2 regions of the Ruegeria sp. MALMAid1280 genome follow, and region 1 is predicted to be linked to the other one. Evidence: riboswitches for the same ligand, from Rfam matches in the RefSeq annotation. Region 1 holds a riboswitch; the other holds the start of a gene.
The links. Region 1 has a riboswitch for thiamine pyrophosphate ahead of thiB (thiamine ABC transporter substrate binding subunit). Riboswitches for the same ligand answer to the same signal wherever they lie in the genome.
Positions count from the first base shown of each region.

Region 2: it holds a riboswitch for thiamine pyrophosphate, as region 1 does, so the genes downstream of both, thiD (bifunctional hydroxymethylpyrimidine kinase/phosphomethylpyrimidine kinase) here and thiB (thiamine ABC transporter substrate binding subunit) in region 1, are expected to answer to the same signal.

Region 1 is NZ_JBMIRT010000043.1:120,349-135,687, forward strand. It holds gene ACOQFT_RS08230 (ParB/RepB/Spo0J family partition protein) at 957-2,063, opposite strand; gene ACOQFT_RS08235 (AAA family ATPase) at 2,060-3,367, opposite strand; gene ACOQFT_RS08240 (DnaA N-terminal domain-containing protein) at 3,836-4,519, shown strand; gene ACOQFT_RS08245 (DUF4178 domain-containing protein) at 4,568-5,182, shown strand; gene ACOQFT_RS08250 (DUF4178 domain-containing protein) at 5,179-6,483, shown strand; gene ACOQFT_RS08255 (DUF350 domain-containing protein) at 6,660-6,884, shown strand; gene ACOQFT_RS08260 (polyamine aminopropyltransferase) at 6,881-8,422, shown strand; gene ACOQFT_RS08265 (bifunctional aconitate hydratase 2/2-methylisocitrate dehydratase) at 8,574-11,360, shown strand; TPP riboswitch at 11,529-11,634, shown strand; gene thiB (thiamine ABC transporter substrate binding subunit) at 11,667-12,647, shown strand; gene ACOQFT_RS08275 (thiamine/thiamine pyrophosphate ABC transporter permease ThiP) at 12,623-14,170, shown strand; gene ACOQFT_RS08280 (ATP-binding cassette domain-containing protein) at 14,157-14,849, shown strand; gene speB (agmatinase) at 14,853-15,339, opposite strand, start outside.
Region 2 is NZ_JBMIRT010000045.1:79,150-94,488, forward strand. It holds gene ACOQFT_RS09345 (ABC transporter permease) at 69-890, shown strand; gene ACOQFT_RS09350 (alpha-ketoglutarate-dependent dioxygenase AlkB family protein) at 887-1,489, opposite strand; gene dnaK (molecular chaperone DnaK) at 1,702-3,612, shown strand; gene dnaJ (molecular chaperone DnaJ) at 3,687-4,841, shown strand; TPP riboswitch at 5,042-5,148, shown strand; gene thiD (bifunctional hydroxymethylpyrimidine kinase/phosphomethylpyrimidine kinase) at 5,193-5,996, shown strand; gene ACOQFT_RS09370 (FAD-dependent oxidoreductase) at 5,993-6,970, shown strand; gene thiS (sulfur carrier protein ThiS) at 6,954-7,148, shown strand; gene ACOQFT_RS09380 (thiazole synthase) at 7,151-7,915, shown strand; gene ACOQFT_RS09385 (thiamine phosphate synthase) at 7,912-8,508, shown strand; gene ACOQFT_RS09390 (ThiF family adenylyltransferase) at 8,505-9,470, shown strand; gene ACOQFT_RS09395 (ABC transporter substrate-binding protein) at 9,491-10,426, shown strand; gene tenA (thiaminase II) at 10,423-11,097, shown strand; gene ACOQFT_RS09405 (ABC transporter ATP-binding protein) at 11,094-11,822, shown strand; gene ACOQFT_RS09410 (ABC transporter permease) at 11,819-12,553, shown strand; gene radC (RadC family protein) at 12,589-13,344, shown strand; gene ACOQFT_RS09420 (substrate-binding domain-containing protein) at 13,349-14,905, opposite strand; gene ACOQFT_RS09425 (hypothetical protein) at 14,931-15,339, opposite strand, start outside.

The DNA.
Region 1 (15,339 bases):
TCATCTTCTCGGCAAGTTCGGTCGTGCGGTGTGACGCCCTGCCCTCGCAACGCTCTCAAAATGACGTCGGTCGAATAGCAGCCAATGTTCTGAAATAAGCCCCCGAGCATTCTCCGGCATAGAAGTCGAACCGTTTCATCCCGCTGCCGCTGTCGCGACGGCCGAAACCTACCCGCTTTGGGCTCGGGACCAATTGATCCCGTGCCCTGATTGTTCGCTGCAAAACTTATACTGTGAGTACTTTATGCGCGTTATTTGTAGTTTTTGCACATAACCTTTCCACATGCCCATGTCACCCTTCCTCTCGTCAGGCATTGCTTATCATGTTAAGTTTAGATCACCAAAGCCATGCCCACATTCGCGACCATGAAAGCCATTTCTGCCAATCACCCTGCGCCCTCCCCTGCCCTGTCTCAAGCGGTTCAGGATTCCTTCACGCCGGGATTGCCGGGCTTATGCGCGACGGTATCAACCTGAGTACGTTCGACAAGACCGGCCTGACTTAGGTTTCACTGTCGCAAGCCAAAACGACCCCCAAAGGTGAAACTCCACAGCTGGTACTGCAAGGCCGCGCCGACTAGGCGTTGATGCATTGGATCGAGATCGGAGACATCACCCCAGCCGCCCCGTTCCGACCGGGCGCTGAATCGCCACCTGTCCGCTGATACGACCTATCAGATCATGAAACACCGGCTAATGCTGACCGGGCGAACCGATGGCTTGCCACACCGCATGGGTTGCGCTGGGTGTTCCTGACCCAGATCCCACTGGGCGGCGTCCGGTTCAAGCCGCAATGCGCTTGTCTGCTCACAGATCCAAGATGCCGGTCAAAAGTATTATGACGATGCAGACCATGACGAAAACCCGGCTGCCAATCTTCTGGGATAACCTTGCACAAAAGAAAACGCCGGGCTGCTGACCCGGCGTTTTACCCAACCCAAACATGGCATCAAATCTTACCCGTGGGTAAGATCGTCCTCTTCCTGCAAATCGTCGATCAGTGTTGCGATGGCTTGCTCCAATCGGGCGCGGTCCACGCGGGTGAAATCCAGATCATAGCGCAGCTCGATCCGACCGCTTGAGGCCGAACATTTCGCAACCCCTGCCCGCCCAGACACCTGAAACGTGGTTTTCGCACGCCGCGTTTTGCCACCCGAAGCGCTCACCGGTTTCTTGGGTGTGCTTGCCTCGGCCTCGACGAATGTCCGCAGGATCGCAACTTCACGCGGCCCATCACGGTCCGGCTCGTTCATCACTGCCGCGCTCACCTGGCGGATCAAGCCCGGGTTGGCGTCGAGCTTTCGTTTCAGATCGACTCCCAGATTTCGCGGAATATCGTTGGGATGCATCAGCACCTTGTCCAGCATCATCAGCAGGCTGGCAAAGGATCGGATATAGCTACGCTTGGTGTAGCTGGCGGATTTGAACAGGATCGCAACCGCCTTGTCCACGTCGGGGCAGTCATTCGCCGGGTCCTCGGCATAGGCCCGGGCCAGCGCGCCCATCTCAGCAAAAGATATGTCCTTGCGGATCAGGTTCTCATCCACCATGCGGCGGTAACTGTCGCTCAGATCGGCCGCTTCGGAAATGCCCGCCGGGATCGTAACATAAAGATCGTCACCGGTTTCCTCATGCAGCGCGCGATAGGCCGAAAGACGCCGCATCCCCTGAATCAGATCAAACCGGCCATCGGAACGACGCTCCAACCGGATCGGGTTCGACAGGCCAATATCGCGAATCGAGTCCTTCAATTCGTCCAACTCGGGGTCGGGGCCGGGTTTGCGGTCGCGGGTCAGTTTTTCGGTGACCACGTCCGACAGGGCCACATGTTCGGTCACCAATCCTTCGGACCGCAGGCGAACCAGCTCATGCGCCAGTCGGTCGTTTTCGGCGCGAATGGTATCCTCGGTCGATTGCTGGTCACGCAACGCGTCGGCGTTTTCCGAGATTGCCGTAGCCATCGGGCCGCGCCGCTTTTCAAGTACCTTGTCCGGAACCTTGCCGACCGGGATGTCCTCCATGGACGGCATGTCGATGTCAAACATTCTGCGTTTACGGCTCATGCGTCATCCTCCAGCTTGTCCCAGGCCGACAGCATCACGTCCCGGAACTCTTCATACACATTGTCAAAGGTCGAGCGCGCGCGGCGCCATGTTTCCCGCGTCATCTCGCGGTAGTCCATCTCATAGACCGAGCTCAGGAAGCGGCCTGATTGTTCGACGGCGCGGGTCATTTCCACCGGGTGTTCAGCGACATGTTCACCGAACACCTTCTTGAAAGCATCGAACATGGCCAGATGCAGCGCGTTGCCCGGTTCATATCGGGTCAGCAGGAAACGCATCTCACAGAATGTCTTGGGCAGGCCGATCTTACCCGTGGGTAAGGTTTTGTCGAAGCCGTAGGCAAGATCTTCCAGCGCCTCGGCCAGCTGGCCAATGAACGAAGTGGTCGAGTCATATTCCCAGTAGCCGGGACCAGACGGAATATAGAGCATGTCAGCGGCAAACACCGCGTTCATCGACTGATAGCCAATCGCGGGCGGGCAATCGAACAGGATCAGGTCATAGGCGTCGTCGGGGATCTGATCCAAATACCGGGACACGGCGGCAAAGAACGACCACTCGGGGTTCAGGTGCCGGTACTGAGCCGAGGCAAACTCCACGAAGGCCGCGTTGGCACAGGAGGGGATGACGTCGATGGTCGACCACGAACTTTGCTTGATGAAGTCCGAGATACGCAGATCGCCCAAACCCATGCCCGTAATCGAAGGCGGCAGTTCACGGCGGGGCAGGGCGGTGCCGGATTCAGCCGCGGCGGGGCGGTTGTTCATCCGCTCGGTCTCGCGGATCAGGTCGCGGGCCATGATGCCCCAGACGGTGAAATCCTCGGCCACATCGGTCAGACCCATCGAATGGCTCAGTGTCGCCTGCGGGTCGAAATCCACCACCAGCACGCGGTAGCCATCCAGCGCGGCGGCATGCGCCAGATGCAGGGCGACAGTGGACTTGCCGGCGCCGCCCTTGAAGTTGGCCACCGCCGCGCGCATGGCACGCTTGCCCACGGGGCGGGGCGGCATCAGGGATTTGCGGTTCACCTTGAGCCGCCGGCGCAGCTCATTCACCTCTTCCAGACTGAACCAGCGCTGACGGCCTTCCGGTTCCACCTCACCGCCGGGCAGCGAGGGGTCGGCGGCCAGCTTGCCGCGAAAGGTGGATTGGTTGACGCGAAAGATCAGTTCGGACACCTCCCAGCTTGAAAACCGGCGGAGGGTCTTCTCCATCTCGGGGCTGAAGGTCTGCTGGCGAATCCAGCCCTGCATTTTGAGGGACTGATTGCGCAATGCGTTCAGGTCTTCGTGCGTGTACATGCCTCAAGTCTCATCGTTTGGGACGCTATTTTATATGTGTTTTCTATTTACGCTTGATTTGCTCTTTACGCAAAAGGAAATATGATGAGACAGTGATCTTACCCACGGGTAAAAAATCAAGGGCTTCGCGGGCGCTGGTCGATTCGGAGGCCCGATGATTCGTCAGGGGGCAAGATCGCGGGCGCCGCGACTGGATTTAGGGGGTCGCAACTGTCTAAACCACCCCATTTGGGGGGACAAAACAAGCCAATAAGGGGACAGCCAAGATGTCCCCCATCACCAATACTTCACCCATTTTCTTTTTGAATTTTGAATTGGGATTGGCGGCAATCCGGCTCTAAGTCAGACTCCGCTTGACAGAATCGTCGGATTGGACGCTAATCAGGGCATCAAGACGAAAAGCGTTGGCAAACAGCGCAAGACTGGCGGTATGAACCGTCCGAGGCAGACAGAGCGGTGAGAACGGGAATGCAGGTTGCAAAACCGGTCGGGCGAAATGCGCCCGCGATAAAATATGATATTCTGTCCGCATTGACCGTGCACGCCCTGTCGGGCGACAAGCACCGTCAGCGCAGCATTCTGCGTATCATTGCCCTGATCACCACCCGCTACAACTGGCGCAACAATGAGCTGTCGATTGGCCGCGAGGAAATCGCGCGTCTTTGGTCAGTGAATGAACGTACGGTCAAACGGGAAATGGCCAAGCTGCGGACATTGGGATGGATCGCTGTCAAGCGCCCCGCCGCGCGCGGGCGGGTGGCGGTCTATGAATTGGACTTGAAACAGCTGATGATCGACACGTCCGAAGTGTGGCCGACAATCGGGTCCGATTTCCAGGCGCGGATGACGGAAGAACCCGAAGTGGAAACCAACGTCGTACCGTTCACGGCCAAACCTTCGCTCCCGGAGGTGTCGGACGGCGATGTCTGGACGCAGGTTCAGGCCATCCTGCATGGACGCGATCCCGAGCTTTGGGCCAGCTGGTTCCGGCATCTGACCGAGGCCGACAGGGCAGGGGGGATGGTTACCCTGATGGCGCCGTCGCGATTCATGGCGGATTATATCGCCCAGAAATGGACCGGACGGTTGCTGGCCGCCTACAGCCGCGTTGACCCGGATGTGCGCAGCGTTCGGTTGGAGACGGCGGAGTAGGGGTCAATCACAGCTTGAAATTTTCACCTCTATGCGCGACCTGACACCATGCAGGATTTCAATTGCCCCAATTGCGGGTCTTTATGCCCGATCATCTTGAAAACCGCCAAGCTCGTGACCTGCCCTTCATGCGGCACGACCCTGTTTCTGAAGGGCGATCACATTGAACAGGCCGGAGAGCAAGGCGTGATGCATGACGCGCCGCTGTTGTTCGGAGTTGGAGATACCGTCGAACTGGGGCGCAAGACCATGCAGATAATCGGCCACGCGCGGTACTCTTACGGCCGCGGGTTCTGGGATGAATATTGTGGGATCGCGCAAATGGGGGCGACCTTGTGGATATCGGTCGACGAAGGCGACGTGGTCGAACAGACCCGCATCCCGGCAGAGAACGTACCGAGGGCCAGACCTCCGTTCAAACCTGGCGAGACGCTGGACTTCAACGGCGCCACCTATACCGTGACCGAAATCGAACAGGCCGAGTGCATCGCCTTACGCGGGCAGTTCGACGAGCCGCTGCGGGTGGGTGAGACCTATTGCTTCGTCAATGCCTCAGCCGATGGTTACCGGCTGCTGTCCGGTGAGTTCTGGGGCGAAAGCGAAGCGTGGTTCGAAGGGCGCTGGCACGATCCGTTCGGCGTGAAGGTGCAGAAACAGACATGACCCGGACGCCCGAGCTTACATCCATCAACTGCACTTCCTGCGGCGCCGGATTGGACGTTTTGGGCGGCGGGCGAGTAGTGGTCAAAATCTGCGAATTTTGCGGATCAGAATTGAATGCGCAGGACAATTATAAGATTCTTCGCAAGTTCACTGATCGGAAAAGACCCCGGACGCCGTTTTCGGTCGGGATGCGCGCTACGTTGTATGATGTCGAGTTTGTCATCATTGGCCTGGTTCAACACACCGAACGCTGGGCCGGCCGCGTCTTCACCTGGATCGACCATCAGCTTTATTCGCCAACCCATGGCTATGCCTGGCTAACGCTGGAAAACAGCCATCTGGTGTTTTCGCGGCGATACAGGGGAACCGGCTGGTTGTCCGAGCGCGTGGTGGAAAGCGCTGAGCACCGGCCAACTGTTCATATCAGTGGGGAACCGTTCCGCTACTACGAGACCACAACCAGCAAGATCACCTATGTCGAAGGCGAATTTACCTGGCGGCCAAAGTTTGGTGAGAGGACGGTGACCGTCTCGGCCATGTCCGACTCGGCGATGCTTGGGTTTTCGCAAACGGGCGGCGAGCGTGAGGCCTACCGCTCGGTCTATGTGACCAAGGCCGAGGCCGAAGCGGCCTTTGGCGTCGCGCTGGACCTCAAGCCCTATCGCGTGCATCCGTTGCAACCCTTTGTGGCGGGGCGGAACTTTTGGTTCCTGCTGATCAGCTCGTTCGTGTTCGCGGCCATCTGTCTGGTGATGGCCTTGGGGTTCAATCTGCACAGCGGGCGGACTGTGTTGCGCAACACCCAGGTGGCTATGCGGGACCTGCCGGTTGAGATTGCCATTCCGCTGGAGGCCGACAACCGGCTGACCTCGATCCGGGTCACCGGCGATATGCGGAACAGCTGGGCCTATCTTGAGATGGAGATGCTGGACCCGAACGGCCAGCCGGTGTTCGAGACCGGCCGCACCATCGAATCCTATTCCGGCCGTGACGCCGACGGCAATTGGAGCGAAGGATCACCGGCGACCCGGTTGCGCTTTCGCCCCGAAATCAGCGGAACCTACACCCTGGCCCTGTCGGCAGCCGAGAAAGGGCTGTGGCATGGCGGGAACGGTCGGCAAAACCCGTCGGGTGAACCGTTCACCCGTTTAAGGCTGGAAGTGCGGGCCGGTTTGTTCACCGGCAAATGGATGGCGTTTCTGGGTGCGGTCTTCGGGGCGTTGTTCCTGTATCAGTTCGGGCGTAAATGGCTGCATCGACGGGCGCGCTGGTCCGGGTCTGACTGGGTAGACGAGGATTAACGTGACTGCATTCCGGATCATCTTCCTACTGATCTCAACCGCGGCCGTGGGGGCCACGGGATATGTAACTTACAACGGTTACGGCGGCGAAAGCCGTGACCTGGACAGATCCGTCCGCGTCGGCAGCGATGGCGGCGGCTATTATCGATCAAATCGCGTGAAATAACGGGGACATCATGGACTATTTTGCAGCCATTCAGATTGCAGAGGTAATCAGCACGATCTTTTATACTTTCCTCGGCGTCATGCTGATGTGGGTGGTGTGGAAGGTCATCGACTGGCTGACCCCGTTTTCCATCGTGCGCGAGATCGAGCATGACCAGAACGTGGCGCTGTCGATCCTGATCGGGCTGCTGTTCGTCTCGGTCGCCATCATCATCGCCGCCGTCATCCTGTCATGACAGCGGCCCGCGCGGTCGAGGCGCGCGCCGCGTGGCTGCTGGCCGCGACGTTTCTGGTTGCCATTGCCGGGCTGATCTACGAGCTGATCGCGGCCACGCTCTCCAGCTATCTGCTGGGGGATTCGGTGCGGCAGTTCTCGCTGGTCATCGGGATATTCCTGTCGGCGATGGGGCTGGGGGCGTGGTTGTCGCGCTTTGTGACCCACGCGTTTTCCGGCTTTGTCTGGGCGCAGATTCTGCTGGGGGTCGTCGGCGGCTTCATGGCACCGGTGCTGTTTCTGAACTATGCGTGGATGGGGCATGTGGCGACGCCGCTTTACGCTGCGCTGGTCCTCATCGGGGTGCTGTCGGGGATGGAGATCCCCCTGATCGCGCGGGTTCTGGAACAGATCGGCGCGCTGAAGTTCCGGTTCGAAAATGTCCTGAGCGTCGATTACGTGGGTGCGCTGGTGGCCTCGCTGGCTTTTCCGCTGCTGGTGATCCCGCATCTGGGGCTGATGTCGGCCAGCCTGGCCTTTGGCGGTTTGAACCTGGCGGTGGCGGGGCTGTCCCTGTTTCTGTTCCGGCAATGGGCCAGCCGGTTGCAGGTTGCAGTCTGGGCGCTGGCCTTTGCGGCGACTATGGTGGCGCTGTGGCATTCCGAGAAACTGGTCTCGGTCACCGAGGCCGAACTGTTCGAGGATGACGTGATCCTGTCCGAGGCGACACCCTATCAGCAGATCACGGTGACGCGCTATCGCGACCGGGTGCGGCTGTTTCTGGATCACTCGATCCAGTTCGACACGCTGGACGAGCACCGCTATCACGAGCCGCTGGTGCACCCGGCCATGGCATTGGCACCGCGGCGGGCGGATATTCTGGTGCTGGGTGGTGGCGACGGCATGGCCGTGCGCGAGGTGCTGCGCTATGAGGGTGTTGAAAGCGTGACGCTGGTCGATCTGGACCCGCGTGTCACGCAGGTGTTCCGCGACCATCCGGACCTGTCGTCCCTGAACGATGGGGCGTTGGCCGATCCGCGCGTCGCCATCACCAATCAGGATGCGTGGAAGTTCCTTGAAGCGGACGACCGGGTTTATGACGTGATCCTCATCGACCTGCCCGACCCGAAATCCATCGCATTGTCGCGGCTATATACCCGGCAATTCTATGGGCTGGCCGTCGAACGGCTGAGCGGGCAGGGGCTGTTGGTCACGCAGGCCGGATCGCCGTTTTTCGCACGTCAGGCCTTTTGGTCGGTGGTCGAGACCCTGAACAGCAGCCGCAATCCGCAACAGCCGGGGCAGGGGCTGCATACGTTGCCGTATCACAGCTACGTGCCCAGTTTCGGCGAGTGGGGGTTTGTGTTGGCTTCGCCCGAACCGCTGCCGGGCCGGGAATTGGACCTGCCGGAGGGGCTGCGCTATCTGACCGATGACGTGTGGCAGGCGGCGCAGGTGTTCGGCTCGGATATGGATCGCGTCGCAGCCGAACCCAATACGCTGCAGACCCATGTTCTGACCGGGTACTATCTGGACGGCTGGGATTACTGGTTCCGGTGAATTGTCACCCCGGCTGGTGCAAGCCGCGCAGATGGTCCCTTGATATTCTCCGCAGAATGGTATACCGCCGCATACAAATGATTGCCGGATCTGTCAGAACACCGCGAATCCGGCAAAAAAGCGTCACCAATTGCAAACAGCCGGATCAGCCATGAGCCTTTATACAGACTACCTCAGCGAAATCGAAACCCGCAAGGAACAGGGGTTGCACCCCAAGCCCATCGATGATGGTGCACTTGTCAAAGAGATTGTCGGCCAGATCAAGGATACCGGCAATGCTCACCGGGCGGAGTCGCTGAACTTTTTCATCTACAACACGCTGCCGGGCACAACCAGCGCCGCAGGTGAAAAGGCCAAGTTCCTGAAAGAGATCATTCTGGGCGAGGCCGTGGTCGAAGAGATCTCGGTTCCTTTCGCGTTCGAGCTGCTGTCGCACATGAAAGGCGGCCCCTCGGTCGAGGTTCTGCTGGATCTGGCGCTGGGTGATGATGCCGCGATCGCCGGTCAGGCCGCCGAGGTGCTGAAATCGCAGGTCTTCCTGTATGACGCCGACACCGACCGGTTGAAGGCCGCGTTCGAAGCCGGCAATGCGGTGGCGAAGGACATTTTGGAAAGCTATGCCAAGGCCGAGTTCTTCACCAAGCTTCCTGATCTGGACGAAGAAGTAAAAGTCGTGACCTACATCGCCGGTGAAGGTGATATTTCGACAGACCTGATGTCGCCGGGTGCCGAGGCGCATTCGCGTTCTGACCGAGAGCTGCACGGCCAGTGTTTCAGCACCCCGGAAGCCCAGGCCGAGATTCGCGCATTGCGTGAAGCACATCCTGATGCCCGCGTGATGATGATCTCGGAAAAAGGCACCATGGGTGTGGGGTCGTCGCGCATGTCAGGGATCAACAACGTGGCGCTGTGGACCGGTAAGCAGGCCAGCCCTTACGTACCTTTCGTCAACATCGCGCCGGTCGTGGCGGGCACCAATGGTATCTCTCCGATCTTCCAGACCACCGTGGGCGTGACCGGTGGTATCGGCATCGACCTGAAGAACTGGGTCAAGAAGGTCGACGAAGACGGCAACGCGATCCTGAACAATGACGGCAACCCGATCCTGGAGGAGGCCTATTCGGTCGCAACCGGTACGGTTCTGAAGATCAACACCAAAGACCACAAGCTGCTGAGCGAAGATGGCGAAGAGCTCGCCGATGTGTCCGCCTCTTTCACGCCGCAGAAGGTGGAATTCATGAGGGCGGGCGGGTCATACGCCGTTGTTTTCGGCAAGAAGCTGCAGACATTTTCGGCCGAGACGCTGGGCATCGAAGCCCCCCTGGTCTTTGCCCCGTCGAAAGAGATCAGCCACAAAGGTCAGGGCCTGACCGCGGTCGAAAAGATCTTCAACAAGAACGCGGTTGGCGCAACTCCGGGCAAGACCCTGCACGCCGGTTCGGATGTGCGCGTCAAGGTTAACATCGTTGGCTCGCAGGACACCACCGGCCTGATGACCATGCAGGAACTCGAAGCGATGGCGGCAACCGTCGTGGCGCCCAGCGTTGATGGCGCCTATCAGTCGGGCTGCCACACCGCATCGGTCTGGGATACCAAGGCACAGGCCAACACGCCGCGCCTGATGAAATTCATGAACGATTTCGGCCTTGTCACCGGTCGCGACCCGAAAGGCGTCTATCACGCGATGACCGACGTGATCCACAAGGTGCTGAACGACATCACCGTGGATGACTGGTCGGTTATCATCGGCGGCGACAGCCACACCCGTATGTCCAAAGGCGTGGCCTTCGGCGCCGACTCGGGCACCGTGGCACTGGCGCTGGCGACCGGTGAAGCCTCGATGCCGATCCCGGAGTCGGTCAAGGTGACCTTCAAGGGCAACATGGCCGAGCACATGGACTTCCGCGATGTGGTGCACGCCACCCAGGCGCAGATGCTGGAGCAGCATGGCGACAACGTTTTCCAGGGCCGCGTGATCGAAGTGCATATCGGCACGCTGCTGGCGGACCAGGCCTTTACCTTCACCGACTGGACCGCCGAGATGAAGGCCAAGGCCTCGGTCTGTATCTCGAATGACGACACGCTGATCGGTTCGCTGGAACTGGCCAAGTCGCGCATCCGGATCATGATCGACAAGGGCATGGAGCATGAAAACGGCATGCTGCAAAAGCTGATCAACATCGCGGATGCCCGCATCGCCGAGATCAAGTCGGGTGAAAATCCGGCTCTGCGCCCCGATGACAACGCGAAGTACTTCGCCGAGGTTGTCGTCGATCTGGATCAGATCGTCGAGCCGATGATCGCCGACCCGGACGTCAACAACGCCGATGTTTCCAAGCGCTACACCCACGACACGATCCGCCCGATCTCTTACTACAATGCAGAAAAGCAAGTGGATCTGGGCTTTGTCGGCTCGTGCATGGTGCACAAGGGGGACATCAAGATCGTCGCGCAGATGCTGAAGAACCTGGAAAAGGAAACCGGCAAGGTCGAATTCAAGGCGCCGCTGGTTGTAGCGGCCCCGACCTACAACATCATCGACGAGTTGAAGGCAGAGGGCGACTGGGAAGTGCTCGAGAAATACTCGGGTTTCGAGTTCGACGACCTGTTCCCGAAAACGCAGGCGCGCACCGAGTATGAGAACATTCTCTATCTCGAGCGCCCCGGCTGTAACCTCTGCATGGGCAACCAGGAGAAAGCCGCCAAGGGCGATACGGTTCTGGCCACCTCGACCCGCCTGTTCCAGGGCCGCGTCGTGGCAGATGCACCGGACAAGAAAGGCGAAAGCCTGCTGGCCTCGACCCCGGTTGTCGTGCTGTCGGCCATCCTGGGCCGAACGCCGAAGATCGAAGAGTACAAGGCGGCGGTCGAAGGCATCGACCTGACCAAGTTCGCCCCGCCCGTGGTGCCGGAAAACACCAAATCGGCGCATTTCTAAGACCCGTCAGGCCGGTTCATCACGAACCGGCCTGAACGTTTCCTGACAGCGGAATTCCTGATCCCGCCCGTTTGACCACGGTGACGCCAGAACAAGAACAGGACGGGTGAAATAGGCGAAACCCGACCAACAGGCGGGTTGTCTTTTGGTCGGTTCCCGCCTAGTCAGAGCCTTACCTCGGGGTGCGTGGCGCGGCCACGCTGAGATGCCTTTGGCGAACCCGTTGAACCTGAACCGGCTAGAACCGGCGGAGGGAAAGGTGACGGTTTCATCCATCCTTGCCCTCTCGCCGCAATGGAGGATGACATGAAACATCTGATGATTGCTGCGGGAATTCTGAGTGCAACCACGGCCATGGCGGCCGATAAACCTCAGCTGACCGTGTATACCTATGACAGCTTTGTCTCGGACTGGGGCCCCGGCCCGCAGGTGAAAGAGGCGTTTGAGGCGGTCTGTGACTGCGAGCTGAACCTTGTCGGCGTCGAGGATGGCGCGGCGTTGTTGTCGCGCATCCGGCTGGAGGGTGAGACCTCGGACGCTGACGTGGTGCTGGGGCTGGATACCAATCTGATCAATGCGGCCAAAGAAACCGGCCTGTTTGCGCCCAGCTCGGTCAGCGCCGAATACACCCTGCCGATCGAATGGGCGGACGAGGTATTCGCGCCCTACGACTGGGGCTATTTCGCCTTTGTCCATAATGCCGATGCTGCGGCGCCTGCAAATTTTCGCGAACTGGCCGATGGTGACACCAAAATCATCATTCAGGACCCGCGTTCTTCGACCCCCGGTCTGGGGCTGCTTTTGTGGGTTCAGGCGGCTTATGGCGATGAGGCGGCAGATATCTGGGCCGGGCTGGCTGACAATATCGTCACCGTGACCAAGGGCTGGTCCGAGGCCTATGGCCTGTTTCTGGAAGGTGAGGCCGACATGGTCCTCAGCTATACCACCTCGCCCGCCTATCACCTGATCGCCGAAGAAGACGCCAGCAAAGCGGCGGCTGCTTTTGACGAAGGTCACTACATGCAGGTCGAGGTCGCCGCCAAGCTGGCCGGGACCGATCAGCCCGAACTGGCGGATCAGTTCCTGAACTTCATGGTCTCGGACGCGTTCCAGCAGATCATTCCGACGACCAACTGGATGTACCCGGCGGTGACTCCGGCAGCCGGTCTGCCCGAAGGGTTCGAGACGCTGATTCAGCCGGAAAAATCCCTGCTGTATTCTCCGGATGAGGCCGCCGTTGTGCGGGATCAGGCGCTGGCGGAATGGCTGAGCGCGCTCAGCCAGTAAGCCCCTGGCCGGGCGTTGGCGCGGCGGCTTTGGTGGCCGCGCTGATATTGGGGACCCTTGCTGCTGTTGCCCTGCGGTCCGATGCGGCGGGCGGGTTCGGCCCGGCGGATTGGGCCGCCCTGCGGTTCACGCTTGTGCAGGCGGTTTTGTCTGCCCTGTTCAGTGCGGCGCTGGCGGTGCCGGTGGCGCGGGCACTGGCCCGGCGGCGATTTCCGGGGCGGCGTGTGTTGATTGCATTGCTGGGAGCGCCGTTCATTCTGCCGGTCATCGTGGCGATCCTCGGGCTGTTGCAGGTCTTCGGCCGCGCGGGGTGGATTTCGGAAATTCTGGGTGTCTTTGGCCTGCCGCCGATACGGATCTACGGGTTGCACGGCGTTGTGCTGGCGCATGTCTTCTTCAACCTGCCGCTTGCGACGCGGCTTATCCTGCAGGCGTGGCAGGAAATCCCCGCCGAACGCTTTCGTCTGGCCGCGCAGCTGGGCTGTGACGGAATGGCGATGTTCCACCTGATCGAGCTGCCAATGCTCAGGCGCATCCTGCCCGGCGTGCTGGCGGTGATCTTTGCCATCTGTCTGACCAGTTTTGCCGTTGCTCTGACCCTTGGCGGAGGACCGCGGGCAACAACGATTGAACTCGCGATCTATCAGGCCTTTACCTATGATTTCGATCTTGGCCGGGCGGCGTTGCTGTCGGCGTTGCAACTGGCCCTGACCGCGGCGGCAGCGCTGGCCGCCCTGAAGTTTTCGCGCGGCGACGGGTTCGGGGCCGGGCTGGACCGGGCCATCCGCCGCTGGGATGGCGGTGCGCCGATACTTGATACGTTTTGGATTCTGGCAGCAGCGGCGTTTCTGCTGCTGCCTTTGGCGGCGGTGGTGATTTCCGGGCTTTCGGGGCTGTTCGAGATGCCGTCGCTGGTGTTCCGCGCGGCGCTGACCTCGGTTCTGGTGGCTGCGGCCAGCACGGCTGTTCTGTTGATGCTGGCTCTGCCCATGGCCATGGCCGTTGCGACCGGGCGATACGGGATCGTCGAACTCAGCGGTATTCTGGGACTGGCGGCGTCGCCCCTGGTGATCGGCACCGGCCTGTTCATCCTGATCCGCCCGGTGGCCAACCCGGCGACACTGGCGCTGCCGGTCACGGCGTTGGTGAATGCGGTCATGGCGCTGCCGTTCGCCCTGCGCATTCTGGTTCCGGCCGCGCGGGAGGTGGTCACGCGCCACGGGCGGCTGGCCTTGTTGCTGGACATGGACAAAACAACCTTTTTCGCAAGGGTTCTGTTACCTCGAATGCGCCCGCAAATCCGCTTTGCCGCCGGTCTTGCCGCCGCGTTGTCGATGGGCGATCTCGGTGTCATTGCGTTGTTCGCCGATCCGCAGATCGCCACCTTGCCGCTGCAGATTTACCGGTTGATGGGGGCTTACCAAATGCAGGCGGCGGCGGGGGCGGCGTTGTTGCTTTTGGTGCTGTCGATGGGGGCCTTCTGGCTTTTGGATCGCGGAGGGCGATTACATGCTGAAACTTGACGGGTGCGTCATTGAAAATGGCGGTTTCGCACTGCAGGCCGATTTTACAGTCGAGGCCGGGGCAAGCGTTGCCATCGTCGGCCCCTCCGGTGCGGGCAAGTCGACGCTGCTTGAGGCCATCGCCGGGTTTCGCGGCCTCAAACAGGGGCAAATCCTGTGGCGGGGTCAACGGATCTCTGGCCTTGCCCCGGGAAAACGCCCGCTGGCGATGCTGTTTCAGGATGGCAACCTGTTCCCGCATCTGACGGTGGAACAGAACGTTGCCCTGGGCCTGCGCCCGAACGGGCGTCTGTCGGCCGAGGAAAAATCGCAGGTCAAAACCGCGCTGGCCCGCGTGGCGCTGCCCGGTTTCGAGAGGCGCAAACCGGCCGAGCTGTCGGGGGGCCAACAAAGCCGAGTCGCGCTGGCCCGGGTCCTGGTGCAACGGCGTGACATGCTGTTGCTGGACGAACCCTTTGCAGCGCTGGGGCCTGCGCTGAAGGCTGAAATGCTGGACCTTGTTGCAGGGTTGCTGGCCGAGACCGGAACAACTCTGCTGATGGTCAGCCATGACCCGCAGGACGCCCGCCGCATCGCCGATCAGACGGTGCTTGTGGCCGACGGACGTGCGCATTCGCCCGCGTCAACGACGCAGCTGTTCGACAACCCGCCGCCCAGCCTGCGGGCCTATCTGGGATAGGCGCTATTTTCGGTTGTGGAAGATGAAGCCGAGGAAGTTCAGCAGGAGCTGCGCCGCCAGAATCTGCGTGCTTTCCGTCTGATCATAGGCCGGGGCGACCTCGACCAAATCGATGCCGACCACATCACCGCGCTTGCTCAGCCCCTGAAGGATTTCCAACACGTCATAATAGAGAAATCCGCCATGGCTGGGCGTTCCGGTGCCCGGCGCGATGGAAGGGCAGAACGCGTCGATATCGATGGTGACATAATAGCGCGCGCCTTCGGGGATACGGTCCAGAACACCGTCCGTGCCCAGCTTGCGTACCTGCCTGACCGACAGGATATCCGAACCGCGGGCGCGGGCATCCTCATAGCCTTCCCTGGCGGTTGAGGAGACGTTGCGGATGCCCAGCTGTGTCATCCCCGAGACGTAGTCCTTTTCGATCGCCCGCCGCATCGGGTTGCCGTGGCCTTCGGTGACGCCGTGGCGTTCATCGACAAAATCCAGA
Region 2 (15,339 bases), on a different contig from region 1:
GTGCCGGTTACGGATCGGCAAGAAATTCGTGGCAGATTGCAGGCGAAAAAACGGGAAAGACGCGTCAGGTGTATTATTTCAAGCGAAACCGGACACTACTGGGTGGCGCGTTCACAACCGCCGAGCTTATTTTCCATGCGGTTGTCCGCAGCGTGCGATCACAGCATCACAACGCGGTGCTGGCGATCCTGATCAATATCCTGCAAGTCCTGGCGCTGGTGGCCGTGTTTTACACGATCATGTCCTTCCTGGGTCCGCGCATCGCCAGAATCCGTGGAGAGTTCATTCTGTATCTTTTGTCCGGTGTGTTTTTGTTCCTGACGCATATCAGATCGGTCGGCATAGTGTCGGGGGTCAGTGTCGGGGGTAACCCGATGATGCTGCACTCGCCAATGAACATGATGGTCATGTTGCTGGCGACCGCGTTCGGTGCGCTTTATACGCAGGTTGTCACGATCATCGTGATCCTGTTTCTCTACAGTGTCACAGTGGCCCCGCTCGAGATTCAGGACCCCGGCGGCGCTTTTGCGATGTTGATACTGGCCTGGTTTACCGGCTGTTCCGTTGGCGTGGTGTTCATGGCCCTGAAGCCCTGGTTGCCGACGGTTTCCACGATTCTGAACAACATATATCGGCGTCTGAACATGATTTTTTCAGGTAAGATGTTCGTCGCCAATGCGCTGGGCGGTGCCACGCTGGCCATGTTCGCGTGGAACCCGCTGTTTCACATCATCGACCAGTGCCGGGGCTTCGTGTTTCGCAACTACTATCCGCGCAACACCAGTTGGGAATATGCACTTTGGGTGGGGCTTGCGCTGCTGCTGATCGGGCTGCTTGGTATTTTCTTCTCGCGCCAGCACGTATCGCAAAGCTGGAGCGCGCGCCGCTAGCCTGCCACCCGCAGGGTCAGGTTGATCCGGCCGCCCTTGGGCAGCAGTTTCGAGGACCCGAACCGGATACGGTCGATGCCGTGATAGGTCAGCCGGGCCGGGCCGCCCATGATCACCACATCGCCCGAGCTCAGCCAGATCGACTCGGTCTTGCCGCCGCGGGTCTGGTTGCCAATGCGAAACAGCGCGTCATCGCCCAGCGAGATTGACAGCACCGGCCAGGAAAAATCGACCTCGTCCTTGTCCTGATGCAGCCCCATCCGGGCCCCTTCGCCGTAATAGTTGATCAGACAGCAGTCCGGGTCTCGATCCGGGCTGGCCAGTGCCCGCCAGATATCGAGCACGGCATCGGGGATAGCGGGCCAGTCGACCCCTTTGGGATGCTGCGGCTGGTACCTGTACCCGGCCTTGTCGGTCACCCAGCCCAAAGGCCCGGCCGAGGTCATGCGCACCGACATCGCCTTGCCCGACGGAGTCACCGGCCGGAACAAGGGGGCAGATTTCAGAATCGGGCGCAAAAGCCCGATCAGCTGCGCCTGCGCAGAGGCATCCAGCCAGGCTTTTCTGATATCAAATCCGCGCAAAAGCAGCCGCGCCATTCAAGATTCCCCAATCCTAACCAAAACCTTGCCAAAAAGGCTGCAGATTCCCGAAAACCTGCGTTTTACAACGCTTGCAGGCCTCTCATCCCGCCCTTATATACGCCGGGACGCGCGATGGTGTAGGGCCGTTCGCGCATATCAGATCGGGGCCGGGTGCCGTAACGGGTCCGGACCTCGGACATCGCCTTGAAGAGAAAGGGATTGAACATATGGGAAAAGTAATCGGGATTGACCTCGGAACCACCAACTCGTGTGTGGCTATCATGGACGGCTCGCAGCCGAAGGTCATCGAAAACGCCGAAGGGGCGCGGACCACGCCCTCGATCGTCGCCTTCACCGAAGATGAGCGTCTGGTCGGTCAGCCTGCAAAACGTCAGGCGGTCACCAACCCCGACAACACGATCTTTGGCGTCAAGCGTCTGATCGGTCGTCGCGTGGATGATGCCGAAGTCGAAAAAGACAAGAAAATGGTGCCGTATGCCATCGTTGATGGCGGCAATGGCGACGCGTGGGTGGAAGCCCGCGGTGAAAAATACTCCCCAAGCCAGATCTCGGCCTTCACTCTGGGCAAGATGAAGGAAACCGCCGAGAGCTATCTGGGTGAGGAAGTCACGCAAGCGGTCATCACTGTTCCGGCCTATTTCAACGACGCCCAGCGTCAGGCCACCAAAGACGCCGGTAAAATCGCTGGTCTCGAAGTGCTGCGGATCATCAACGAACCGACCGCTGCCGCGCTGGCCTATGGTCTGGACAAGGAAGAAACCCAAACCATCGCGGTCTATGACCTTGGTGGTGGTACTTTCGACGTGACCATTCTGGAAATCGACGACGGGTTGTTCGAGGTCAAATCGACCAACGGTGACACCTTCCTGGGTGGTGAAGACTTTGACATGCGCATCGTCAACTACCTGGCGGATGAGTTCAAAAAGGAACACGGTGTCGATCTGTCGCAAGACAAGATGGCCCTGCAGCGTCTGAAAGAAGCCGCTGAAAAAGCCAAGATCGAGCTGTCCTCGACCTCGCAAACCGAAATCAACCAGCCGTTCATCTCGATGGGTGCCAACGGTCAGCCGCTGCACATGGTCATGAAACTGACCCGTGCCAAGCTGGAATCGCTGGTTGGCGACCTGATCAAGAAGTCGATGAAGCCTTGCCAGGCTGCTCTGAAAGACGCTGGTCTGTCGGCTGCTGACGTGGACGAAGTTGTTCTGGTCGGTGGTATGACCCGGATGCCGAAAGTGATCGAAGAGGTCACCAAATTCTTCGGCAAAGAGCCGCACAAGGGTGTGAACCCGGACGAAGTTGTTGCCATGGGCGCCGCCATTCAGGCCGGTGTTCTGCAGGGCGATGTCAAGGACGTGGTTCTGCTGGACGTGACCCCGCTGTCGCTGGGCATCGAAACGCTGGGTGGCGTGTTCACCCGTCTGATCGACCGCAACACCACGATCCCGACGAAAAAGTCTCAGGTCTTCTCGACCGCCGAGGACAATCAGAACGCCGTGACTATCCGCTGTTTCCAGGGCGAACGCGAAATGGCTGCGGACAACAAGATCCTGGGTCAGTTCAACCTCGAAGACATCCCGCCCGCGCCGCGCGGTATGCCGCAGATCGAGGTGACTTTTGATATCGACGCCAACGGCATTGTCTCGGTTTCGGCCAAGGACAAAGGCACGGGCAAAGAGCAGAAGATCACCATCCAGGCATCGGGCGGTCTGTCCGACGAGGATATCGACAAGATGGTCAAGGACGCCGAAGAGAACGCGGAAGCCGACAAGGAACGCCGCGAGCTGGTCGACGCCAAGAACCAGGCGGAAAGCCTGATCCATTCGACCGAAAAGTCGATGGAAGAACATGCCGACAAGGTCGACCCGACCACCATCGAAGCCATCGAGCTGGCGATTGCCGCGCTGAAGGACGAGCTGGAAACCGAGAACGCCGACAAGATCAAGTCCGGCATTCAGAACGTGACCGAAGCGGCCATGAAGCTGGGCGAAGCCATCTACAAGGCGCAGTCCGAGGAAGCCGAGGATGAGCCTGCGGCAGCTGATGAAGCTCCGGCCGGTGATGACGACATCGTCGACGCCGAGTTCGAAGATCTGGACGAAGACAAGCGTAACTAACGGGTAACCGGGCCAATGCGGGCCGGTCCGGTTGCCGGGCCGGCCCGATTACGTTGAGGCAGAAGGAAACACTGATGTCAAAACGCGACTACTACGATGTGCTCGGCGTGTCCAAGGGCGCATCGGCGGACGAGATCAAGAAAGGCTTTCGCAAGAAGGCCAAGGAATTGCATCCCGACCGCAACAAGGACAACCCGGATGCCGAGGCCCAGTTCAAGGAAGCGAACGAAGCCTATGACGTGCTGCGCGATGCCGACAAAAAGGCCGCGTACGACCGTTTTGGCCATGCTGCCTTTGAAAACGGCATGGGCGGTGGCGGAGGTCGTCCCGGTGCCGGCTTTGGTCAGGGCGATTTTTCCAGCGCGTTCTCGGATGTGTTCGACGATCTGTTTGGCGATTTCATGGGTGGCCAGCGCGGTGGCGCCGGTGGCGGCCGTCGTGCCGCACGCGGGTCGGACCTGCGCTATAACCTGCGTGTAACGCTGGAAGAGGCGTTCTCGGGCCTGCAGAAAACCATCAGCGTGCCTGCGGCCGTGGCCTGTTCGGCTTGTGACGGTTCGGGTGCCGAAGGCGGCGTGGAGCCGACCACCTGCCCGACCTGTTCCGGCATGGGCAAGGTCCGCGCGCAGCAGGGATTTTTCACCGTTGAACGCAGTTGCCCCACCTGTTCTGGTCTGGGGCAGATCATCAAGAACCCCTGTAAGTCCTGCAACGGCGCAGGCCGCGTGGAAAAAGAACGCGCGCTGTCCGTGAACATCCCCGCCGGCGTCGAAACCGGCACCCGCATTCGCCTTGCGGGCGAAGGCGAGGCCGGCATGCGCGGTGGCCCTCCGGGTGATCTGTATATCTTTGTCGAAGTGTCGGATCACAAGCTGTTCGAACGTGACAGCGTGAACCTGTATTGCCGCGTACCGGTCAGCATGGCCAAGGCTGCGCTGGGCGGATCGATCGAAGTGCCGACCATCGACGGTGGACGCGGCCGCGTGCAGATACCGGCTGGCAGCCAATCGGGCCGTCAGATGCGCCTGCGCGGCAAGGGCATGCCTGCCCTGCGCGGTGGCGGTGTTGGTGACATGTTCATCGAACTGGCCGTGGAAACACCGGTCAACCTGACCAGTCGCCAGAAAGAGTTGCTGAAAGAGTTCGATGATATGGGTGAAGATAACCACCCGGAATCAAACAGCTTTTTCTCATCCGTCAAGTCCTTTTGGGACGGGATGAAAGGCTGATACAACAAAACAGGCCGCACCGATTGGGGCGGCCATTTGCTTCGGGGCTCTGCCCCCGTCGCCCTTCGGGCGCCTCCCCCGGGATATTTTCAGCCAGATGAAGCAGGGGATCCGCTCTTCATCTGGCCCAATTACCTCGGAGCGCGAGGCAGAGCCCCGCAAAATCCCCTTGAATATTTCGACCACGCCTGAGATTGTCGCCCCAACCGTTGGGGTGCCCCGATCAAGGGGCTGAGAGGCGTGAATGCGCTAACCCATCGAACCTGATCCGGGCAATACCGGCGTAGGGAACGGTCTAACATGCACAGACGTTTTCCATGCTGCGTTGCCCATTTTTGATGGAGCAACGATATGGCGCATATTGCCCTGACTATTGCGGGCTCGGACAGTGGCGGCGGGGCCGGGATACAGGCGGATCTCAAGGCGATGTCCGCATTGGGCGTCTACGGCGCCAGCGTGATCACGGCGGTGACGGCGCAGAATACCCGGGCCGTGACAGCGGTGCATGGGATTCCGCTGGATGTGGTGTCCGCCCAGATCAAGGCGGTTCTGACCGATCTGGACGTCGGTGCGATCAAGATCGGGATGCTGGCGACGCCAGAGATCATACAGACGGTTGCGGCGACCATTGCCGGGTTTGATGGCCCGGTTGTGCTGGACCCGGTGATGATTGCCAAATCCGGGGATGCATTGCTGGCGCAGGACGCCGTGCAGACTTTGCGCGATATTCTTGTTCCACGCGCGACGGTGCTGACCCCGAACCTGCCCGAGGCCGCCTGTTTGTTGGATAGTGCCGAGGCCGAAACGTCCGACCAGATGGTTGCGCAGGGACTGGCCTTGTGCGGGCTGGGTGCAGGTTCGGTGCTGATGAAAGGGGGACATGGTCGCGGGGTCGTCTGCCATGATCTGCTGGTCGATGCCTCTGGTCTGATGGCCGAGTTCACCGCCCTCCGACGCGAGACGCGAAACACGCATGGTACAGGGTGCACCTTGTCGTCGTCGATTGCGGCGGGGCTGGCTCGGGGGCTTGGCCTGATTGATGCCGCTGCGCAGGCGCAGGACTATCTGCAGGGGGCGATCGCCCGGGCGGACGGTCTGATGGTCGGGCAGGGGAACGGGCCGGTGCATCACTTCCACCGGGTCTGGCCCGCGTGACGGTCTGGCCGGTCATAGGGTCCGGCGTGGCCGGCTTGGCCGTGGCCAGCGAGCTTGTCTCGCGCGGTGCCAAGGTTCAGGTTTTTGATCCCGCTGGCCCTCCGGGTCCGCATGGGTGTTCGTGGTGGGCGGGCGGTATGCTGGCCCCGTGGTGTGAGTATGAAAACGCCGAGGAACCTGTGCTGAGGTTGGGGCAAGCGGCGCTGGACTGGTGGGCGGCGCGCACGCCAGTGGAGCAGCAGGGTACGCTGGTTGTCGCCAACCCGCGCGACCTGCCCGATCTGCGTCGGTTTGCCCGCCGGACCGAGGGGTATAGCGAAGTCACTCAACCCGAAATCGCTCAATTAGAGCCTGATTTGCACGGATTCGCCAAGGGTCTCTATTTCACGAACGAAGCCCATCTGGACCCACGCCGGGCCTTGCGGGACCTTTATGGGCAACTGCTGGACCACGGCGTCGAATTCCACCGCAAACTCGCCCCTTCGCGGCTTGAAAATGCAATTGACTGCCGGGGTTTGCACGCCCGCGAGGTGCTGCACGATTTGCGCGGCGTGAAGGGTGAGATGCTGGTGATCCGCTGCCCGGACGTGACCCTGGCCCGGCCCGTGCGTCTGTTGCATCCAAGAATGCCGCTTTACATCGTGCCGCGTGGTGACGGCGTCTACATGCTGGGCGCGACGATGATCGAAAGCGAGGACAGCAGCCGCATCACCGCGCGGTCGATGTTGGAACTGCTCAGCGCAGCTTACGCGCTCAACCCCGCGTTCGGAGAGGCCGAGGTGTTGGAGATCGGCGTCGATCTGCGTCCGGCTTTTCCCGACAACCTGCCGCGTATTCGGCGTCTGGGGCGCACGATCTATGCCAATGGTCTCTATCGCCACGGCTATCTGCTGGCTCCGGCGCTGGCGCAGGGCGTGGCGGATCTGGTGCTGGACAACAAACATTCGGAGATGGTCGATGAAGATCGTGCTTAATGGCGAGCTGCGCGAGGTGCAGGCCGGAACCCTCTCGGAGCTGCTGGTCGAATGCGGATTCTCGGGGCGGGTGGCAACGGCCGTGAATGAGGATTTCGTGCCCTCGGGGCTGCGCATGGCCCACACATTGACCGCCGGCGACCGGGTCGAGGTCGTTGCGCCGATGCAGGGGGGCTGAAGATGAGGTGCTTCTACGGCACCCCTTTGCCCAATCCGCTGATGCTGGGTACGGCGCAATATCCCAGCCCTGCGATTCTGGAACAGGCGTTTCGGGACAGTCGCGCCGGGGTGGCCACAGTGTCACTGCGGCGCGAATCCGGGGCGGGGCAGACATTCTGGCAGATGATCCGCGACCTGGGTGTGCTGATCCTGCCCAACACCGCCGGGTGTCACACGGTCAAAGAGGCAGTGACCACCGCCTATATGGCGCTGGAGGTGTTCGATACAAACTGGATCAAGCTGGAGCTGATCGGCCATGCCGACAGCCTGCAGCCGGACGTGTTCCAACTGGTTGAGGCCGCGCGCATCCTGACCGAGGACGGGTTTCAGGTCTTCCCCTACACCACTGATGATCTGATCGTGGGCGAACGTCTGTTGGCGGCGGGGTGTGAGGTGTTGATGCCCTGGGGCGCGCCAATTGGGTCGGGGCGGGGATTGAACAACGCATATGCCCTGCGCGCGATGCGAGCGGAATTCCCGGACGTGCCGCTGGTGATCGACGCAGGGATCGGATTGCCCAGCCATGCCGCGCAGGCAATGGAGTTGGGCTATGACGCGATTTTGCTGAATACAGCCGTGGCGCGGGCCGGAGACCCCGCCGCCATGGCTCGGGCGATGATGCTGGCGATCGAGGCGGGGAAACTGGCCTATCAGGCCGACCCGATCGAGGCGCGGGATATGGCCGAACCCTCGACCCCGGTGATCGGAAAGGCGTTCCTGTCATGACCATCGACCGGTTTTACCCGATCTTCGATCACTCGGACTGGCTGCGCCGGATGCTGCCGTTGGGTGTGAAACTCGTTCAGTTGCGGATCAAGGACCAGCCCGATGCGGTGGTGCGCGAACAGATTGCCCTGTCGCGCGATCTCTGCCGCCAGCATGGTGCGGTTCTGGTGGTCAATGACCATTGGCTGCAGGCGATTGAGGCCGGGTGTGATTGGATACACCTCGGGCAGGAGGATCTCGATGAGGCCGATCTCAAGGCCGTCCGCAAGATGGGGCTGAAACTGGGTGTTTCGACCCACGATGATGATGAGTTAGAGTGGGTTCTGGCGATGGACCCGGATTACGTGGCGTTGGGCCCGGTCTATCCGACGATCCTGAAAAAGATGAAATGGCATCAGCAGGGCCTGCCGCGTGTCACCGAATGGAAGGCGCGTGTGGGGAATATTCCTCTGGTCGGCATAGGTGGCATGAGCGTTGAACGTGCGCCGGGGGTGCTGCAGGCGGGGGCGGATATCGTCTCGGTCGTCACCGACATCACGCTGAACACCGATCCCGAGGCCCGGGTACGCCAATGGATCGAGGCCACGAGATGAACCGCTATGTGCGCCAGATGACCCTGCCCGACGTTGGCGCAGAGGGGCAGGCCCGCTTGTCCGCCGCGCGCGTTCTGGTGGTGGGCGCGGGCGGACTGGCTGCTCCGGCGCTGCCACTGCTGGCCGGGGCCGGGGTCGGGCAGCTGACGATCATGGACCGCGATGAGGTCGCTCTGTCGAACCTGCACCGGCAGACCTTGTTCACGCAGTCTGACTGTGGGCGCCTAAAGGCTGAGGTCGCGGCTGAGCGATGTCATGCGTTGAACGATGACTGCGCAGTAGTTGCGAAAAAACAGGCTCTAACAAGCGAAAATGCCGCCAGTCTGGTTGCGCAGGCGGATGTGATCCTCGATTGCGCCGACAGCTATGCGGCCAGCTATATCCTTTCGGATACCTGTCTGGCGCAGGGCAAACCGCTGATCAGCGCCTCGGTGCTGGGCCTGTCGGGTTACGTCGGCGGGTTCTGTTGCGGGGCTCCGTCCCTGCGCGCCTTGTTTCCTGACGCCCCGGACAGTGCAGCCAGTTGTGCGACCGCAGGGGTACTTGGCCCCGTGGTCGGAACGATCGGAGCGATACAGGCGCAGATGGCGCTGAATCTGATCTTGGGCATCGACCCGTCACCTCTGGGTCAAATGGTGCGGTATGATGGCCGCACCCTGCGCAGCAGCAGTTTCCGCTTTGAGGATGCGCCCGAGCCGAGCACCTGTTTTCGTTTTCTCTCCGCCACCCAACTGACGGCGGATGACCAGATTGTCGAACTGCGCAGCGCCGACGAAGCGCCTATTCCTGTGCACCCCAGTTCGGTGCGCATCTCACCTGACAGGCTGCAAGAAATAGACCCTAATAAAGACAAAAGACTAGCGCTCTGCTGCGCCACCGGCCTGCGTGCCTGGCGGGCGGCAGAGAATATTCAACCGGATTGGCCGGGCGAGATCGTCCTCGTCGCGGCCTCAACCTCGTGAGTGAAAAGGAAACGCGAGACATGAAGAAACTGTTCACAGCCATTGCTATGCTGGCCGCCGTGCCCGCCTGGGCCGAGGACAAGATGACCGTTCTGCTGGACTGGTTCATCAACCCCGATCACGGCCCCATCATTGTGGCGCAGGAAAACGGATATTTTGCCGAGCAAGGGCTTGCGGTCGAAATCATCCCGCCCGCAGACCCCTCGGCGCCGCCGCGCCTTGCGGCCGCCGGTCAGGCGGATCTGGCGGTGTCTTACCAGCCGCAGCTGCACCTGCAGATTCACGAGGGTCTGCCGCTGAAACGCGTCGGCACGCTGGTTGCCACCCCGCTGAATTGCCTGCTGGTGCTTGAGGATGGCCCGATCGAAACGCTGGCCGACCTCAAGGACAAGAAGGTCGGGTTCTCGGTCGCCGGTGTGGAAGAGGCGGTTCTGTCCGCGATGCTGAACACCCATGACGTGGCGCTGGACGATATCGAGATGATCAACGTGAACTTCTCGCTGTCGCCGTCGCTGATGTCAGGTCAGGTGGACGCGGTGATCGGGGCTTTTCGCAACTTTGAACTGAACCAGATGGATATCGAAGGTGTCGCGGGCCGGTGCTTCTATATCGAGGAAGAAGGCGTGCCGCCCTATGATGAGCTGATCTATGTCGCCAACCCCTACACGATGGACGCCGACAAGATCGCTCGTTTTCTGGCCGCGACCGAAAAGGCGACCCAGTTCATCGTGAACAACCCGGAAAAAAGCTGGGAGATTTTCGCCACCACATCGCCCGAGCTGCAGGATGAGCTGAACGCCCGCGCCTGGGTCGATACGCTGCCCCGCTTTGCCTTGCGTCCTGCAGGCTTTGACGCTGGACGCTATGCCCGGTTCGAAGCGTTCCTGAAAGACAGCGGCATGATCGACAGCATCAACCCGGTCAGCGACATCACCATCGACGTGACCGCGCAATGAGCAGCTACGGCAGAGCTTTCACGCGGATGCGTGATGCGGCGCAGGGGCCGTGGCGGGATTATACCCGCCACGCCTTTGTCGAAGGCATGAAGGATGGCACCCTGCCGCGTGAGGCGTTTCTGCACTATCTGCGGCAGGATTATGTGTTCCTGATCCACTTCTCCCGGGCCTGGGCACTGGCGGTGGTGAAATCGGAGACCCATTCCGAGATGCTGGCGGCCGTTGCGACCGTCAACGCGCTGGTCGCCGAAGAGATGCAGCTGCATATCGGAATTTGCGAGGCTGAAGGCATCTCGGGCGAAGAGTTGTTCGCGACCAGGGAGCGGGCGGAAAATCTGGCCTATACCCGCTTTGTACTCGAGGCCGGGTATAGCGGAGACCTGCTGGACCTGCTGGCCGCGCTGGCACCTTGCGTGATGGGATATGGTGAGATTGGCGCCCGGCTGGCGTCCGAGGCCACCTCGGACACCTATCGCGACTGGATCAACACCTATGCAGGCCCGGATTATCAGGGGGCGTGTCAGGCGGTGGGGGAAATGCTGGACTCGGCTCTAACACGGCGTATTGGTGCGGATCTCGAGACGTCACCGCGTTGGCAACGCCTGTGTCAGACCTTCCGCACCGCGACCGAGCTTGAGGTCAATTTCTGGCAAATGGGCCTGAACCCGTGACCCCAGCACCTGAACTGACCATCAGCGGATCGGCCAAAATTGACGGCGCGACTCTGTTCGCATCGTTGACCTTGACCCTTGGCGCGGGGCAATGGACCTGTCTGCTGGGTGGGTCGGGTGTTGGAAAAACCACCGTCCTGCGCCTGATCGCGGCGCTGGATACGAGGGCTGAGTTCACTGGCCGGATCACCGCCAGCGATGGTCAACCGGTGGCCGAGCGTGTGGCCTATATGGCGCAGGACGATCTGCTGCTGCCTTGGGCGACCGTGGCGCAGAATGTCTCGCTGGGCGCCCGGTTGCGCGGAGAAAAACCGGACCTCGCGCGCCGCGACCGCCTGATCGAACGGATGCGCCTGCGGGAGCATCTGAGCAAGAAACCCGGCGAATTGTCTGGCGGTCAGCGGCAGCGCGTGGCCTTGGCACGTACGCTGATGGAGGATCGCCCCATCGTGTTGCTGGACGAGCCGTTCTCGGCCCTCGACGCCCGCACCCGCGCCGACATGCAGGATCTGGCAGCCGAGGCTTTGCAAGGCCGGACCGTTCTGCTGGTCACCCATGACCCGGCCGAGGCCGCCCGGCTGGGCCAGTCCATCGTGGTGATGACGCGGCACGGCCTGACCCCCTGCCAGCCCCCCACCGCCTCCGCACCGCGCACGGTCGATGACCGCGGGTCGCTGGAGACGCAAGGCGCGCTGCTGCGGCTGCTGCGCGAGGAGGCGGCGTGAAATACCTCTCGGCCATTGCCGCGACCCTGTTCGCATTGGCGGTCTGGCAGGCGATTGTTTCGCTGACCGGCTTGCCGAAATTCATCCTGCCCGGGCCCGCCTTGGTGGCGGAGACATGGTGGCAGAACCGCTGGCTGATTGCTGAACACACGTGGATCACCGTGGTCGAAGTGGTGGTCGGGCTGGCCTGCGGCACGGTTCTGGGCGTGGTCACCGCGTTGCAACTGGCCAATTCCCGCGCCGCACGGGTGTTGGTGCAGCCGATGTTGGTGTTCACGCAGGCGCTGCCGGTTTTTGCGCTGGCGCCGCTGCTGACACTGTGGCTGGGTTACGGGTTGTGGTCCAAGGTGGCGATGGCGGTGCTGATCATCTATTTCCCGATCACCGCGTCCTTTTTCGACGGGCTGATGCGGACGCCAGCGGGATATCTCGATCTGGCGCGCACCATGCAGGCCCGCCCGCGTGCGGTGTTGTGGCATATCCGGATACCGGCGGCTTTGCCCTCACTGGCGTCGGGGGTGCGTCTGGCGGCGGTTTATGCGCCGATCGGGGCGGTGATCGGTGAATGGGTCGGGTCCTCGCAGGGGTTGGGGTATCTGATGCTGCTGGCCAATGGCCGGGTCAAAACCGATCTGATGTTTGCGGCGATGCTGACGCTAGGGGTGTTATCGATCCTGTTGCACATGCTGGTCCGCTGCGCCACGTCCCGCATCGCGGGTGAGGCGCGTTAACCTTTCGGAAACCGATTCTGCGCCAATCTGAGGGTATGACCCAGGACGCCTTTGCCGAAGCCCCGATGCTGTTTGAAACTGACGAAGCCCCGGTGCAGCCGTTGCCGTCGGGGCGGTTGCCGTCTTACATCAAGGATCACCGCAAACGGCTGCGCGAAAGGTTCATGTCCGGTGGATCAGCGGCGATGCCGGATTATGAGCTGTTGGAGCTGGTTCTGTTCCGGTCTATCCCCCGACAGGACGTCAAACCGCTGGCGCGGGCGCTGATGGACACGTTCGGCGATTTCAACCGGGTGCTGACCGCGCCCGAGGAGCGGCTGCGGCAGATCAAAGGCGTTGGTGATACGGTGATCACCGACCTGAAAATCCTCGAAGCCTGCGCCCACCGCATGGCCCGCGCGCGGGTGATGCAGCGGCATGTGATCTCGGGCTGGGACGCGCTGCTGGATTATTGCCACACCACCATGGCCCATCGCGAGACCGAGCAGTTCCGGGTGTTCTTTCTGGACCGCAAGAATGTGCTGATCGCGGATGAGGAACAGGCCAAGGGCACGGTTGATCACGTGCCGGTTTATCCGCGCGAGGTGGCGAAACGGGCGCTGGAGCTGAACGCCTCGGCGCTTATTCTGGTGCACAACCATCCGTCGGGCGATCCGACTCCGTCACAGTCTGATATCGACATGACCAACCGGATTCAGGACGCCTGTCTGGCGCTGGGCCTGACCCTGCACGATCATCTGATCATCGGCAAATCGAATGAGCTGAGTTTTCGCTCGGAAGGATACCTGTAGCGGATTACCGGACCCAGACCTCGACGCGGCGATTGACCTTGCGGCCCCAATCGGTGTCGTCGCAGGCCATCGGCATAGCCTCGCCAAATCCGTCAACGTCAAACTCGATGCTGTCGGGGATCGCGGTTTCCACCGCCGCCAGCACCGCATTGCGCACCGTTTTTGCCCGCAGCAGCGCAATCCGCGCGTTCGCCGCCGCGTCGCCATCGCCATCGCTGAATCCGACAAAGACCAGTTGGCGCGCATCCAGCGTGCCGGCCTCAAGCTGTTGGGCCAGGTGTTGGATGTTGGATCGTGATTGCGCGTCCGGCCGCGAAGACCCGGCTTCGAACCGGAAAGTCAGCGACAAGCGGGACAGAGGCCGCAATGTGGTGACCATGCGCTGCAGTTCTTCCAGCCCGACCTCGGCACCGCCCGAGGCCACCGCATTTGCAAACCGGTTTCCCTGTAGCTCGATGGGCATCCTTTCAGGCGCCCGATCGATAAAGCCCGCGTCGCGGATTGCCATCTGGGCGTCAGCGCTTTGGGTATAAGCCAGAAACTGACGGGCGACGCGGGGCAGCCGGCGATCAGGCAGATACAGGAACATGGGCGAGGTCAGCGGGTAATCCTCAGTCTTGATCGTTTGCCGTGTGGCCATCAGCGCATGGCCGCACCCCCCGGCCAGTGGCAGGGCGCGGGCCGTTTCGACCTCGGCCTCGCTGGCTATTCCGATGGCAAAGGGATCATTGGCCACGGCATACACCAGATCGCTGCCACGCTCGTGTCGGAGGACCGCATCCGAAAGCGCCACTTTGGCGGGGGCAAGCAACCGATCCTCGACCCCTTGCGCCAGTCCGGATCCGGCATCGGGCAGGTGCAGCGCTATTGGCGCGTCCGGCCCGCCCAAAGCGGACCAGTTGTCGATCTCGCCCGACAGCACCAGTGCCAGATCGGACAGAGAAATAAACGGCACCGGATTGTCGGGTGCAACGATGGGGACCAGCGCATTCAGCGCCACAACCCGCGACCGGCGCGCCTGGGTCAGATCGCCCAGACCGGCGGCCTCGGCGGCCGCTTGCTCGGACGGGCGAATTTCGCGCAAGGCCATCACGATATCGGCTTGCCCCGCGGTCAGGTCGGTAAAACCGCGACCTGTATTGCGGATGTCAAAAAAGAACCGCCCCAGCGGGGCATTGCGCCCGCGCTGGTGCAGTTCATAAACCAGTTTATCGTTTTGGGTCGTGAGGGAGGTTGCAGACAGACCCTCCTGCACTGCAAAGCCCTTCAGCAGGGCAGGCAGTACCTTTTCGGCCATGACCGACGACCCGGAAAACCGCAGCTCGGCCACGTAATCGGTCAGGCTGGGGCAGGCGGGCCCGTCGCAGGTCACGCCAGAGCCGTCAACCGTCAACTCGCCGAATTGCGTGTCGATGCGGTAGAACTCACCATCAAACCCCAGAAGGGTCCCGGCCACTTCGACCTTGCCGTCATGAGAAGTGAGCGTGATGTCCTGCGCCTGAACGGCCGAGGCCAATAGTGCCGGAAACAGTGCGGCTGCCGCCACACGAAGGAATGTCATTGGAAGTTCGAGCCTGCCTGCGGGTTTAGTTTGCCGCGATTGTCAGGTTTTGGAACAGATTATTCAACACCAGAAACTCTCCGGTTTTGGAACAATCCGGAAAGCTGAGCGTCAGGTCGCGCGACCGCAGGCTTCGGTCATATTGCAATTCCATCGACTGCACGCTCAGGTCCTGGCCGCAATTGGCCTCGGTCACTTCGGCCTCGACCGTCAATGCGATCGAGCCCGACTGGTGCGATTGTGCCGCAGGGAAGGAATAGACCTCGATGTTGCGGGCATCGGGGAACGTGGACTGGGACAGGTGCACGACGCTGCCTGCGCCCTGCGTACCGGACCCGGAAGAAACATGACCCGCGTCGCCATAGCTGGCGCCGAATTCCAGCGCATGTAGCTGCAGCTCGGTTTCACCCTGCCATTGCAGGGCGACGCGGGAA